Regions from separate parts of the Paenibacillus sp. S02 genome, predicted to be linked through region 1. Evidence: riboswitches for the same ligand, from Rfam matches in the RefSeq annotation. Region 1 holds a riboswitch; each other region holds the start of a gene.
The links. Region 1 has a riboswitch for cobalamin ahead of KAI36_RS06865 (ABC transporter substrate-binding protein). Riboswitches for the same ligand answer to the same signal wherever they lie in the genome.

Region 1 (3,211 bases):
AGACTAAGACTTCCCATCGTCCAGTACAATATTTCATTGACCGTCTCCTTCGACATGGCTGTCAGAAAGGAAACAACCGCTCCCAGAAAGGATTGCATCACCACACCCGACAAAATGAGACTTTGTGTCGGAATTTTTTTACCTTCCCGTGCCAACGTCAGCACCATCCACAGCGTCAGCATTCCGGTCGTAAATGCCACTAGCGGCAACGTCCATATGCCAACAAATGAAAATTGAAGGCCCCAATAAATCAGTACTGCCGCTCCTACCGAAGCCCCCGAGGATACCCCCAGTGTATACGGATCAGCCAAAGGATTACGCAGCACACCCTGAAATCCGGCTCCTGCCAGCGCCAACGCTGCCCCTACCAACATTCCCAGTAACACTCGTGGCAATCTGACCTTCAAAATAATCTGCTCTGAGGATGTGTTCCAATCCGGTGTAAACGTATCGCCTAACCACGGAAGGTGGTTAACCAGAATGCCCATGATCTGGCTGACCGGAAGCTTGGCCGAGCCGATGCCAAGACAGAGCAGCAGCGTCAGCAACAGCAGGACAAGACCTGTCCCTCCAAAGCCGATCAGTTTACGGTTCATTTGAAAATTTCAGGATACACGCCCTTGGCCACTTCCTTGAGACCTTCCGTTACGCGTGGACCCGGACGACTGATCAAATTATCATCCACGGCAAATACCCGGTTGTGGCGAACAGCCGATATTTGATCCCATCCACTGCGAGCTTTAATGATTTCGCCGAGCGTTTGACCAGTTTTGTCGTCCTTGACACTTTTGCTGTACAAAATCACGTCAGGGTTCGCAGCAATAATATTTTCCTCACTAATTTGGTACCACCCCTTCTGCGTGGCACCTACATTTTCGCCGCCCGCCAACGTAATCAGCTCGTCCATAAACTCGCCTTTACCAACTGTCCAGCCTGGTGAAAACTCGACGTATACCCGCAGCTTCTGCCCTTTACCGATATTTTTAATTCCTTCTTTCACTTCAGCTACATCTGCTCTCATCTTGTCAGTCACCGCTCTCGCTTCTTTCTGATGATCGGTGATTTTCCCATACAATTCGATGTTAGCCATGACATCTTCAACTGTCTTCGGTTCCGTTTTAAAAATCATAATTCCCATGTCGCGCAGCTTGGTCGTAGCCTGTTCACTAAGTGATATCCCTGCAAAAACGACTTCCGGGTTAGCAGCAATGATCGCCTCTTCGTTCGGTTTCATAATACCGCCCACTTTAGGCTTTTTCGTAGCTGCTTCTGGGTAATCAGAGTAGTCGGAGACACCGACAATTTCCTTATCCAGCCCGATGGCGAACAGCGCCTCGGTTTCTGCCGGGGAGACGGAAACGATTTTATCCGGCGCTTTTTTGAATGTAAATTCCTGTCCTGTTGCATCCTTAACTGTGAGTGGGTAAACTGTTTTGCCCGGAGGCTCTTGTGCGGTTACGGTCTGTCCCGGCTGCTGTGAAGAATTCTGGTTCTCTTTATTTTCAGCATTTTTCCCATTAGCTCCACATGCACTCAGCACAACTGCCAAAATCAGAACCAATAGACCTGTTGTCCAAACCTTTATTTTTTTTCCTGCCATGATTTGCACCCCTTCATAAAAAAATCGTTAAGAGCGTTACTTGAACATCATCAGATATCTTCTAAATCCAGCCTTCTTTTCCTATCAAAAAAAACCCCGCATCCTCATATCAGGACACAGGGGTCACGTTAGCGCAGATCGTGCGCAGGCGGCAGCTTCTTTCCGCATGGACAGTCACTGCGAACACGTCATCCTTTCCTCGAAGGACTATGGTGACAGGCGGACGGGCAGGTATCCTGACTTATGGTAAAATGCATGTCCTGAAATTCTTTCATATGCTTAGTAGCACATAAAGTAGGACTAACGAGCATGTTTCCATTTACAGTGGCGGGACCGCGCCGGACTCACACCGACTTCCCTTTTAACAGCGCAGGCAAGGGAAACCATAGTTTCATCACGCTGCGCCGACCTCGTCTGCTGGATATTTGATGTAGTGGTAGTCAAGCCGTTCTTTTACTTGATGATTATAGGTTAAAAAGAGGCGGCTTACAACCCAAACAGCCTCTTTTTCCGCTGGTGTCTAACCTAATGAGGAAGCATTTCTGCTATGTAATTGTGCCGTCCTGCCAACCTCAATTGAATCCTAAATGCTTCTCCCGGCCTCGGATTCAGACTCCAAAAATCATGACCCGGTATCAGCATGCAAGCCAACTGACGAATTACGCCACCATGCGTAACGACCAAAACTGAGGGCGGCGCAGCAGTCAAATCCATGGGTTGAACTTCCATAGCAACACGCCATTCATACAGAGAGTCAAGAAATTTCCGTAGACGATTCACAAAATCTGCCCAAGACTCTCCTCCAGGAGGGGTTATCCGTTGCGGCTCATCAATCCAAGCGCGATACAACGACACATCCTTGAGCATGTCATACGTTTTTCCATCCCACTCGCCAAAATGAAGCTCTCGCAGACGTGGTTCCATTATAGGAGACATCGTAGATAGGGAAACTCCAGACGTCAATTCTGATTCCGGCACAATGATCTGCAAGGTCTGGCGACATCGCATTAAATCGCTGCAATAGATTCGAGCAAAGGACTGCCCTTGCAATTTTTCTTGCAAAGGCTTTAATTCCTGCTCTGCTCCCGGTAGCAAACCTAAGTCGGAGTGTCCCAGATATCGACGTTCCTTGTTCCATAAGGTTGTGCCGTGACGAACTAACACGAGTTCCATGTCCCAATGCAGATCTTCTTTAGCATCATACGGCACCTTATCCTCCTGTGAGTTCGGACTTTGTGCGTATTCTACTGTCCTTTTTGCTGCTATATCTTGTTTCAAGATCATGTCACTTCCTGCTCGATCATTATTCAGTGTGTCACTCCTCACCGCACCCATCCCAAGGCAAAACAACCTGCGGCTCCTAACAAACACAATCCTACAAACATACTGGACACGGCGAACATCAGCTGGATCGTATGCCGTATATCTTTCGACTCTAGCGGTCGTATCCAATCGCCCATGTATGCACGAAAGGAGCGCACGCCATGATACACATTATAGCCTCCAAGACGAATCCCCAGTGCACCAGCAACAGCCGATTCCGGGAAGCCACTGTTCGGGCTTGGGTGCAGACGAGCGTCTCGCTTGACTGTGCGCCAGCTTCTTGCAGCA
Region 2 (3,211 bases), 2.0 Mb from region 1:
ATGCCAGAGAGCAAAATCGAATCGAGGATTTACTGGAAGCTTTTCGTGAGGATGTGATTGCTGTATCCGTAGGGAAGGTGACTGCACAGTCCATTGTGGAAGAAGGGATTGACCGAGTCGTGTTTCCAACCGAAGAGCGTATGGGCGCGATGATGGTGGAGTTGGGTAAATATTTTGAACATAACGATTCGGTGCATGGCTGTGGTCTGAAGATCGTGAATGGTCATTGAAATGAGATCAAAATTATAAATGCAGTATGCTAAAAAATGAACTTATATTTTGGGATACAGAGTAAAATAAAGATAAGGGCCTACGAGGTCTTTATCTTTTTTTGTTGGACATGCATCGACAAAGATTTTTGTTATAGCGAAAATGTTTATCTAATATAATGAATAAGTTTCGATGCATGATACTTAGGACAGGAGCTGAGACGTTAATGAATTCTATTTGCGTATTTGCCGGGTCCAGACCTGGACATTCATCGGTATATGTTGAGGCTGCAGGCAAGCTGGGGGAAGCCATGGCTCGCCATCATATCCGTCTGATCTATGGTGGCTCTAGCAGGGGGCTGATGGGAGAGGTGGCGGATGGAATGCTGGCGGGTGACGGTCAGGTCACTGGCATTATGCCCACCCTGTTATTTGATGCAGAGATCATTCATCGGGGAGTTACCGAATTTATTGAGGTAGCAAGCATGCATGAGCGCAAAGCGGCAATGAGCGAGATGGCCGATGCGTTTATCGCCCTTCCGGGTGGCTTGGGAACCTTCGAGGAGCTATTCGAGGTATTGTGCTGGGCGCAAATCGGGATTCATCGCAAGCCCATTGGGCTGTTGAATGTGAATGGATATTTTGACCCGTTAGTAGAAATGGTGCGTCATAGCGTGCAAGAAGGGTTTACCGGGGCTGAGCACCCAGCGTTATTAAGTATCTCTGCGGACCCGGACGAATTGCTACATATGTTAAAAAATAAAGCAGAGAACTTGAAATAAAGCGTTTTTCGTGCTTGCACAACTGATTGAGGCAAGGTTATGATAAGACCCATAATCAAATAGCGGACAGACAAGGTGCCTTTGCGGTTGAGCAAAGGGTAACAGGGAATCGGGTGCAAATCCCGAGCGGTCCCGCCACTGTAAGGAAGAGGATTTTTTAAAATGGTCACTCGTGAAAAACGGGGAAGACGAAAGAATCCGTTGATGCCAAGCCAGGAGACCTACCTTGATCTGTATGCACCGTTAACCTTCGCGGAGAGGATGGTGTACGAAATCAGGAAATCAGGCACACGTTGCTTTTTCCATGTTGGCTAGAGGTTTGCGTGGATATGAACGTGCAGCAGCGTTTGAAGCGTAAACAGTCAGATGGAAAACAACGGCAGGCTGGAGGAAGACAAATAGTGTCTTCTTACGCTGTTTGTTCGTCTGATGAGAGATGCGTACATAGAAACCCCATCCGGGCAGGATGGGGTTTTTTGAGTTACACGATGTGCATAAATCATTGAAATAGATAGCATAGCTGCCCTGAAAAGGATGAATAGGAGGAGCACGATGAGCCGATTAGGAAAATTGCTGGTGATTGGATTTGGACCAGGAGATATGGAACATATCACAAAACGGGCGCTGGATGCGCTGGCCGAAAGTGAGGTCATTATCGGCTACAATACCTACGTTGATTTGATCCGTCCGTTGTTGAACGGACAGGAGATTGTACGCACAGGGATGACAGAGGAAGTGAGCCGTGCGCAGGAGGCGGTTCGCCAAGCAGAGATGGGCAAGAAGGTAGCTGTCATTTCCAGTGGAGATGCGGGAGTCTATGGTATGGCAGGACTGGTGTATGAGGTACTGATGCAAAAAGGCTGGCGACGCGAGGACGGAGTTGAGGTAGAAGTCGTACCGGGGATTTCGGCTATTCAGTCCTGTGCTTCACTGTTGGGGGCGCCAGTTATGCATGATGCGTGCACGATCAGTCTGAGTGATCATCTAACCCCATGGGAAACGATTGTGAAGCGCGTAGAAGCAGCGGCTTCGGCCGATTTTGTGATTGCATTATACAACCCGCGCAGTGGTCGGCGTACCCGCCAGATTGTGGAGACGCAGTCCATTTTGCTGCGTTACCGCGATCCGCAAACTCCAGTCGGGTTGGTGAAAAGTGCTTATCGTGAACGTCAGCAAGTTATTGTAACGACGCTGGAAGATATGCTCAACCATGACATTGGGATGCTGACGACTGTAATCATCGGCAATTCCTCGACGACGGTGTATGACGGCTTGATCGTGACTCCGCGCGGATATCAGCGCAAATACACATTAGATGCGACCGAGCAGGCACTCAAGCCGCACCAGCGTCTCCGCACGGAAGCGGAGCCGTGGTCGCTGGGCGCACAAGAGGATACACCGCAGGCAGGCGCAGCACCGACTACGCCCGCTGGACCCTCCGCGAGCGGCGCTGCGGTTGCGACGCAGGCACGCCCGCAAGCGATGGCTGCCGTGCAGGCAACGACTGCGGTGCAAACCGGCGCAGCCCCAGCATCGCTGGCAGCAGAGGCACTAAGCCGCCTCGCTGTTGGCGGCAAGCTGCCTGGTGCAGCCAACGCTCGCTGGAGCGGGCAAGCGCCTACCGCCGAGAGCACCGCCGGAACGTCAGCGGTGGCCGGAGCGGGGGCTACAGCCGGGACGGCGACAGGCGGCTTTGGCAAGCCTGCGCTGTTTGAGGTGGGCGTTTCCCCGGGTGTGGGAAACAAGAAGTTCACCGCTCGCCAGATGGCGCTGCTCGCCGAGGTAGCGGGTGATGACGGCGAGTTGGAATACACGCCAGATCATCAGATCGTGCTGCGTGTACCGTGCGCAGATCCCGAGGAACTGGTCGGACGGCTGCGGGATGAACGATTCATCGTCATGCCGATTGGCGATGTGTTTAAGGTGAAGGCGTGCGACTTCTGTAATATGGAGAAGGATGACGCTGTACCTGTGGCTGAGCATCTACAGGTTGTACTTGGCGGATTACAGGCACCCAAGGAAACGAGTATTGCATTGAACGGATGCGGTATGGCTTGCTATGGAGCGGTGCTGGAGGATATCGGAATCGTCTATCGCAAGGGAGGATACGATCTCTTCCTCGGCGGCAAAAAATTCGGCCGCAATGCTCATGCCGCTCAGCCTGTAGCGGAAGGGATTCCAGGTGATCAGATTACTGACATCGTGGAGAATGTTATCGCT
Region 3 (3,211 bases), 1.8 Mb from region 1:
CAGGGCAAACAGCCTGCCCAGACGATCCAGTAGGCCGCTGATTTTTAGCGAGGCAGCCAGTCCCAGCCCCAGCGTAAGCACCGTCATGACGGCAAAGCCCGCAGCAGCTAGCTCCACAGTAGCAGGCAGTCTGTTCCATAGTTCGGCTAGCACGGATTCCTTGGATACATACGAGGTACCCCAATGCCCCGTGAACACATCTCGCAGCCAGTTCACATATTGAATATGAAGCGGCTCGTTTAAGCCCAGTTCCTGCCGTAGCGTCGTCAACGCCTCCTCAGAGGCAGGGACATTATGTGCGGTGAGCAAAATGGTAGCAGGGTCACCAGGAGCCAGCCTCATCAGTACAAAAGTCAGCGTGGATACAACGAATACAATGATGAGCAGCTGCGCCACACGTTCCAGTATAAAACGAATCATAGGATACGCAGCTCGTTATTCCGCAATATCGGATTGCGCTGTAATGTAGTAATACTCGATCGGATGGGGTGTAAAACCCTTCACCCCTTTTTTCACACCAAACACATTATCAGGATGCACAATGAACGACTGTGGCAAATCCGTATTGATGATATCCAGCGCTTGTAGTGTCACAGCATTACGCTGCGCTGTATCCTTCGCCAGCTTCAAGCGGTTAAGAATACTCTCTAGCGGCTTGGAACTATACCGGCTTACATTGGCTTCGCTTTTCGAAGAATAAAACATGTCCATAAAATATTGCGGCTCTCCTGTATGAGCAGTAAGCATACTGTACATAGCAAAATCCCAATCGTTTTTGGTCAACGCCTCATCGATATTTTCCACCTTGCGAATCTTGACCTGGATTCCCTCTTTCAGCAATTGGCTTTGGATGACCTCAGCCATAACAGAGAGCTCCGGACGCTGAGGGAAAGTCAGCAGCGTAACCTCGAACGGCTTGCCTTGCTTAGTCCATGTCCCTTGGGCGTCCTTCTGCCAGCCATCCTTCGTTAACAACTGCTCCGCCGTTCCGTCCAGCGCTTTACGCTCAACTTTACCGAAGGGAAGAATGCTCGGGAATGGGCTGCTTGCTTCCGTACCGAAGCCCCTCATGACGGCACTCACAATCGATGTGCGTGGAATTAGGCTGTCCACCACCTTACGGTTCGCCGCATCCTTGAATACTGGCGATTCCATATTGTACACGATCATATGGGTGCGCAAGGAGGGAGCCGACAGCACTTGTAGCTTGTCGTTCTTTTTCAGTACCTCTGCGTTATCAACCGGAATATCCGTCGCTACGTCCACCTCGCCGGATTGCAGCGCCATCAGGCGCGAATTCCCGTCCGTAATGAACTTCATCGTCGCTTCAGCCAGTCGTGCCTTCTCGCCCCAATATCCGTCATAACGCTCTACGACCAAGGATTGGTCCTTGTTGAACGCTTTGATTTTAAAGGCGCCTGTCATCGCTGGGTAACTCTGCTCATCTTTCATCGATGCCACATCCAGTACAATCGTCGATGGATCAGCCAGATTGGACACCAGCGCCGCGTTCGGCTGGTTTGTCGTGATTTTCAAAGCCAGCGGGCCGCTTACATCAATGGACTTCACATTTAGTAAATCCTTCGCCAGATGGCTTTTCTCGATAGAGCGCAGCAAAGACGCTTTTACACTTGCTGCATCCATACTCTTTCCATCATGAAAAGTGACTTTATCCTGCAAGCTGAACGTCCAAACTGTAGGACTATCCTGCTTCCACTCCTTTGCCAGCCAAGCCACAGGCTCCAGCTTTTCATTCAAACGCACCAGAGTCTCACCTGCACCGGATCGCATCACATCCCAGCTATTATCTCCGTGTGGGTCAACGCCTGACGGTTTCCATGTATACGCCATTACCAGCTTTTTACCTGCCGCTGTTTGTTGTGCTGACGCGTTTTCACCTTTGCCGGAGCTATCCGACGTCTTATTGCTGGCACATCCCGAAAGAGCCATAACTGTCAGCAACAGCATCACCCCTGTACATATCAACCATGAACGCCTGCTACGATTGCTAATCATTCGATGAATCCCCCTCTATCTTGTAAAAGCATATAAACCTAACGCAAAACGCGAAAAAAGCATTCCGGACTACTTGATCAGCAGTCAGAAATGCTTTCATTATAAAATGTCAAAACTCACCTCGAAGCCAACTCCAAAAACATAGAAGGGATCAGATCGGTTTCAGACATTCCGTATGCAGCACGCCTAACCACCTCCCCAGCATCCCGTGGGTCTGACAGTGATGTCAAAACAGGCAGGTCTCCTGACTCCAGGCGCATCTTTCAGGCCTTCCCGGTTCTTCACAGTTCCAGTGGCTGTTCTGAAAGCTCCAGCAGTATCCTGCTGATGCCTGTATACAGTGGCGGGCCCGTGTCGGAATCAACCGAACTTCCCTTTTAAGTGAACACGCTCAACAACCATCTACATGGTCTCAACAAAACCCCGTACATAGAGTCGTCCGGCTCACACCTGTTTTCTTCCTTTATTTCTTTCAATTACGATCTTATTTTGTTGTCACAGGCTTGTCAATAAATGCTGCACAATATTTTAAATTTGAATGATGTGGCGAGAATAAAGGTGATGTCTATTCATTGCGTGCACGAAATGAACGTGCTAAAATTAGGTATAGAGATAATCATCGTGTCCGTATACTAAAAAGAGTCTTCGCCGCGCCAACGGCAAAGACTCTAGGACTTGAAAGGCTGTGGATCACCACCACGGCGCGCTGCATAACTAAATGTTAATGCAAACGAAACCCACCGTTAGGGGCCAACCTAATTACGCGGTGGGTTTTCGCTTGTTCCGAAATTTTCGACGTAGCCAGCGATAAAGTTTACGAATACTAAACACCAGACTTAGTAACGTAACCACCCAACGCAACACATCGTAGCACGACACAAGTGTGACCATCGGCTTCACCCCCTTTCGGGAAGCTGCACCGTGGTCCGAAAACATCCACCACTATTCAAAATCCATAAGGTAAATTATACCACGACCTCGCCCACTACTCTAGCAAATTCCTCTAGTAAATAAATCAACTTAAGAGTTAACTTTAGCGCCACTGCACAGTCGGACAGGGCCAATATCTATATGTCCCCAGACGGCAAAAGGGTATCTACTATTTAGGCAGCGCCTCTCAGAAAAATCAGGAGGAAGGACGCGGCGTGTACTATTATGACTTTACTTCGAAAATCCAAACCCCGATCTTTATACA
Region 4 (3,211 bases), 2.0 Mb from region 1:
GATGCGCGGACTGTGGATATCGTACACGCCTAGACCGATGCCCTTGTCGTATACCTGATCTTCAAAGCTGACAATCAGTTCTCCGTGACTTCGCGAAGTTTCAATAGATATAACGTCGGCATCCATATCGGAGATGGACTGAATCATATGCTGAAATTCGGAATAGCACATGTGCGTATGGATTTGGGTCGCAGGCTCAACGGTGGCCGTGGTCACAAGGAAGGCTTGAACCGCCCAATCCAGATAGGCTTGCTGTTGTTCTTTTTTCAGTGGAAGCCCTTCACGAATTGCAGGCTCATCGACCTGAATCATGCCGATGCCCGCTTGTTCCAGTGCCTCTACCTCTGCCCGTAATGCCAGAGCCAACTGTAAAGCAACTTGATTACGAGGAATATCGTTACGTTCAAAAGACCAGTTCAAAATGGTCACAGGGCCTGTAAGCATTCCCTTAACAGGCTTAGAGGTTAACGATTGGGCGAATGCCGTTTCTTCCACGGTCATGGGCTGATCGAAGGAAACGTCTCCGTATATAATCGGCGGTTTAACACAGCGGGAGCCGTAGGACTGCACCCATCCGTTTTGCGTAAAAGCAAAGCCGTTCAGCTTTTCGCCAAAAAATTCAACCATGTCGGTCCGCTCAAATTCCCCATGAACAAGCACGTCAATGCCAATGTCCTCCTGAATATCAATCCATTCCTTAATTTGCTGTTGGATGAACGCCCGGTATTGCTCGGCAGACCATTCTCCTTTGCGATAGTGCAGGCGGGCCTTGCGGATCTCGGCGGTTTGCGGGAAGCTACCAATGGTCGTCGTAGGCAGTGGAGGCAACTTCAGCTTATTTTGCTGAATCTCACGACGCTCGGCGAAAGGAACGCTGCGTGACAGAGGCTCTTTTGCCAACAGGTCGGCCAGATCGGTAGCTGTCTGTACGCGTGCCGCTGAACTGTTGAAACGGGCTACCGCATCCGCACTTTGCTCAAGCTTGGCGAGTGCGGATGGATCGTGTTTGCCAAGTGCAGCCGTCAGGACGGCGATTTCCTCCAGCTTTTCATCGGCAAAGGCCAGCGCTTGCACCAGCTCCTTGTCCAGCTTTTGCTCTGCCTCCAGACTGACTGGCACATGCAGCAGACTGCATGATGGCTGTACGATAAGCTGTGCGGCAGTGGTTTGTTCTGCTAACTGACCCAGCAGGGCAGCCACAGCGTTCAGGTCGCTGCGCCATATATTGCGCCCGTCAATGACCCCAGCGCCCAGCGTTTTTCCTTTAGGGAAGCCATGCTGTAATATATGCTGAAGATTTTCGCCATCATCATACACAAAATCAAGACCCAGTCCCTGTACCGGAAGTGCAGACAGACGCTCATAATGATCGAGGCTGCCAAAGTAGGTTTGCAGCATTATATTTAAAGAGGGCGCAGCTTGAGTCAAAGCTTCATAGACTTCCTGAATAATGTCCAAATCCTCTGCCGGGAATGAGGTGGTCAGGACAGGTTCATCGATTTGGACCCACTGAACGCCTTCTGCCGCTAGTTCAGACAGGATACGGGTGTACAGTGGCAGGAAGCTTCGTACGATGGTGGCCAAATCCTTACGATCATAGCCTTTGGATAGGGTAACGAATGAATAGGGGCCGATGAGGACCGGTTTCCCATCAATGCCTAGTTCTTGTTTTGCTTCACGATAAGCCTGTAAGGGTTTATTTTCAGTGAACACCGGGACTGCGTTTGCCAATTCAGGAACGATGTAGTGATAATTGGTATTCATCCATTTGGTCATTTCACTGGCTGTTGCTCCCTTCTGTCCACGAGCGATCCCGAAATACACGGACAGAGGAACCGGACCTGCGGGACGATGGTTGAACCGTTCGGGTACCAGACCGAACATCACAGATGTATCCAGCATGTGATCGTAATAGGAGAAGTCTCCGACAGGAATGCGATCAATCCCCTTGTCACGCTGCTTGCTCAGATGCTCCAACCGTAATCTTTTCATCTCCGTCTGCAGTTCGCTTTCGTTAATGCTGCCGTTCCAGAAGCGTTCCAGTGCTTTCTTCCATTCCCGGTTTTCGCCGATACGCGGATATCCCAGATTACTGCTAATCAAGCCGGACAATTCAGGCCATTCATTAATGGACATGTACTTTTCCTCCTAGTGGGTAGCTGTTTTATTTTTACGTACCAAAAAAGGCATTCTTCCCCCCAGAGTTAAAAATAAGTAGGGGAAAGAATGCCTCCGTGATTAAAAAATCAAAAATACGGCGACTGCTCTTAACACCTCCCTATCTTCCGTAGGTACTTGCGATGTTGTTAAAATAGGCAGGTCTCCTGACTTACGGATCATGACTCTCAGCATTCCTTCCCGGTCTGTGGACCAGTGGATATATGAACAGCTGAAAGTTCCCCGTTTACAGTGGCGGGACCGTGCCGGATTTGCACCGGCTTCCCTTTTAAGCCTGATCTGAATAGAACAGACACCTATCTCCAAGCTATGCGGTTAAGGTATGACGAATAATTATGCACTCGTATACTTGTTCACCATCATAAGTGAAACTTACAGGATGCGCAATAGAAACTCCAATGGAATCTGTTAGCTATATGAAAAAAGACAAGCCTTACCCATGATGGGGACTTGTCTTAGATATATAGCATCTTGCTGGGTAAACTTCGCGTTAAGCCAATGAAACGGTATAGCCTGCCTGAATACTGGCTTTTACATCTACCAGACGCTGGTTGCGACTGCCCCGGAAGGGAAGGGTCAGGTCCTTTTGCTGTTCTACAAAACGACCATCCACAATCACATCGCACAAAAGCGCTAGCTCCTGTCGCTCCTGATCTGTGAGTAAATCTTCATAGACAAAGCCAGTATAAGCCCACACGGTTCGGTCGGGACAGGCCTCGCGGAAGTCACGCACAAATTGCGAGCATTCTGCTGCTGAGAAAAACGGATCTCCCCCACAGAGAGTCAGTCCGTCCAACAACGGATTATCCATGATGTCACGAATGACTTCCTGTTGTCGTTGGGGGGTGAATGGCTCACCTGCACGGAAGCTCCACGACGCTGGATTAAAGCATCCGGGACAGGCGTGACGGCAACCGCTAATGAACACGACGGTGCGCAGGCCGTATCCTTCGTTCAGAGATTCCGGAATGTAGCCACACAAATTCACTTATGTTTCACCCGGTCTCGAACCTCTGCCTGTTTTGCAGCATTA

Region 2: another riboswitch for cobalamin. It lies ahead of cobJ (precorrin-3B C(17)-methyltransferase); the one in region 1 lies ahead of KAI36_RS06865 (ABC transporter substrate-binding protein).
Region 3: another riboswitch for cobalamin. It lies ahead of KAI36_RS26085 (ABC transporter substrate-binding protein); the one in region 1 lies ahead of KAI36_RS06865 (ABC transporter substrate-binding protein).
Region 4: another riboswitch for cobalamin. It lies ahead of metE (5-methyltetrahydropteroyltriglutamate--homocysteine S-methyltransferase); the one in region 1 lies ahead of KAI36_RS06865 (ABC transporter substrate-binding protein).

The regions. Positions count from the first base shown of each region.
Region 1 covers NZ_CP073682.1:1,579,386-1,582,596, reverse strand. The annotation lists gene KAI36_RS06870 (FecCD family ABC transporter permease) at 1-596, opposite strand, end outside; gene KAI36_RS06865 (ABC transporter substrate-binding protein) at 593-1,600, opposite strand; cobalamin riboswitch at 1,810-2,003, opposite strand; gene KAI36_RS06860 (histidine phosphatase family protein) at 2,126-2,884, opposite strand; gene cbiB (adenosylcobinamide-phosphate synthase CbiB) at 2,923-3,211, opposite strand, start outside.
Region 2 covers NZ_CP073682.1:5,610,143-5,613,353, reverse strand. The annotation lists gene KAI36_RS24970 (uroporphyrinogen-III synthase) at 1-230, shown strand, start outside; gene KAI36_RS24965 (LOG family protein) at 437-991, shown strand; cobalamin riboswitch at 1,049-1,234, shown strand; gene cobJ (precorrin-3B C(17)-methyltransferase) at 1,544-3,211, shown strand, end outside.
Region 3 covers NZ_CP073682.1:5,863,655-5,866,865, forward strand. The annotation lists gene nikB (nickel ABC transporter permease) at 1-420, opposite strand, end outside; gene KAI36_RS26085 (ABC transporter substrate-binding protein) at 436-2,016, opposite strand; cobalamin riboswitch at 2,234-2,437, opposite strand.
Region 4 covers NZ_CP073682.1:5,640,420-5,643,630, reverse strand. The annotation lists gene metE (5-methyltetrahydropteroyltriglutamate--homocysteine S-methyltransferase) at 1-2,136, opposite strand, end outside; cobalamin riboswitch at 2,298-2,493, opposite strand; gene nrdG (anaerobic ribonucleoside-triphosphate reductase activating protein) at 2,669-3,166, opposite strand; gene KAI36_RS25085 (anaerobic ribonucleoside triphosphate reductase) at 3,163-3,211, opposite strand, start outside.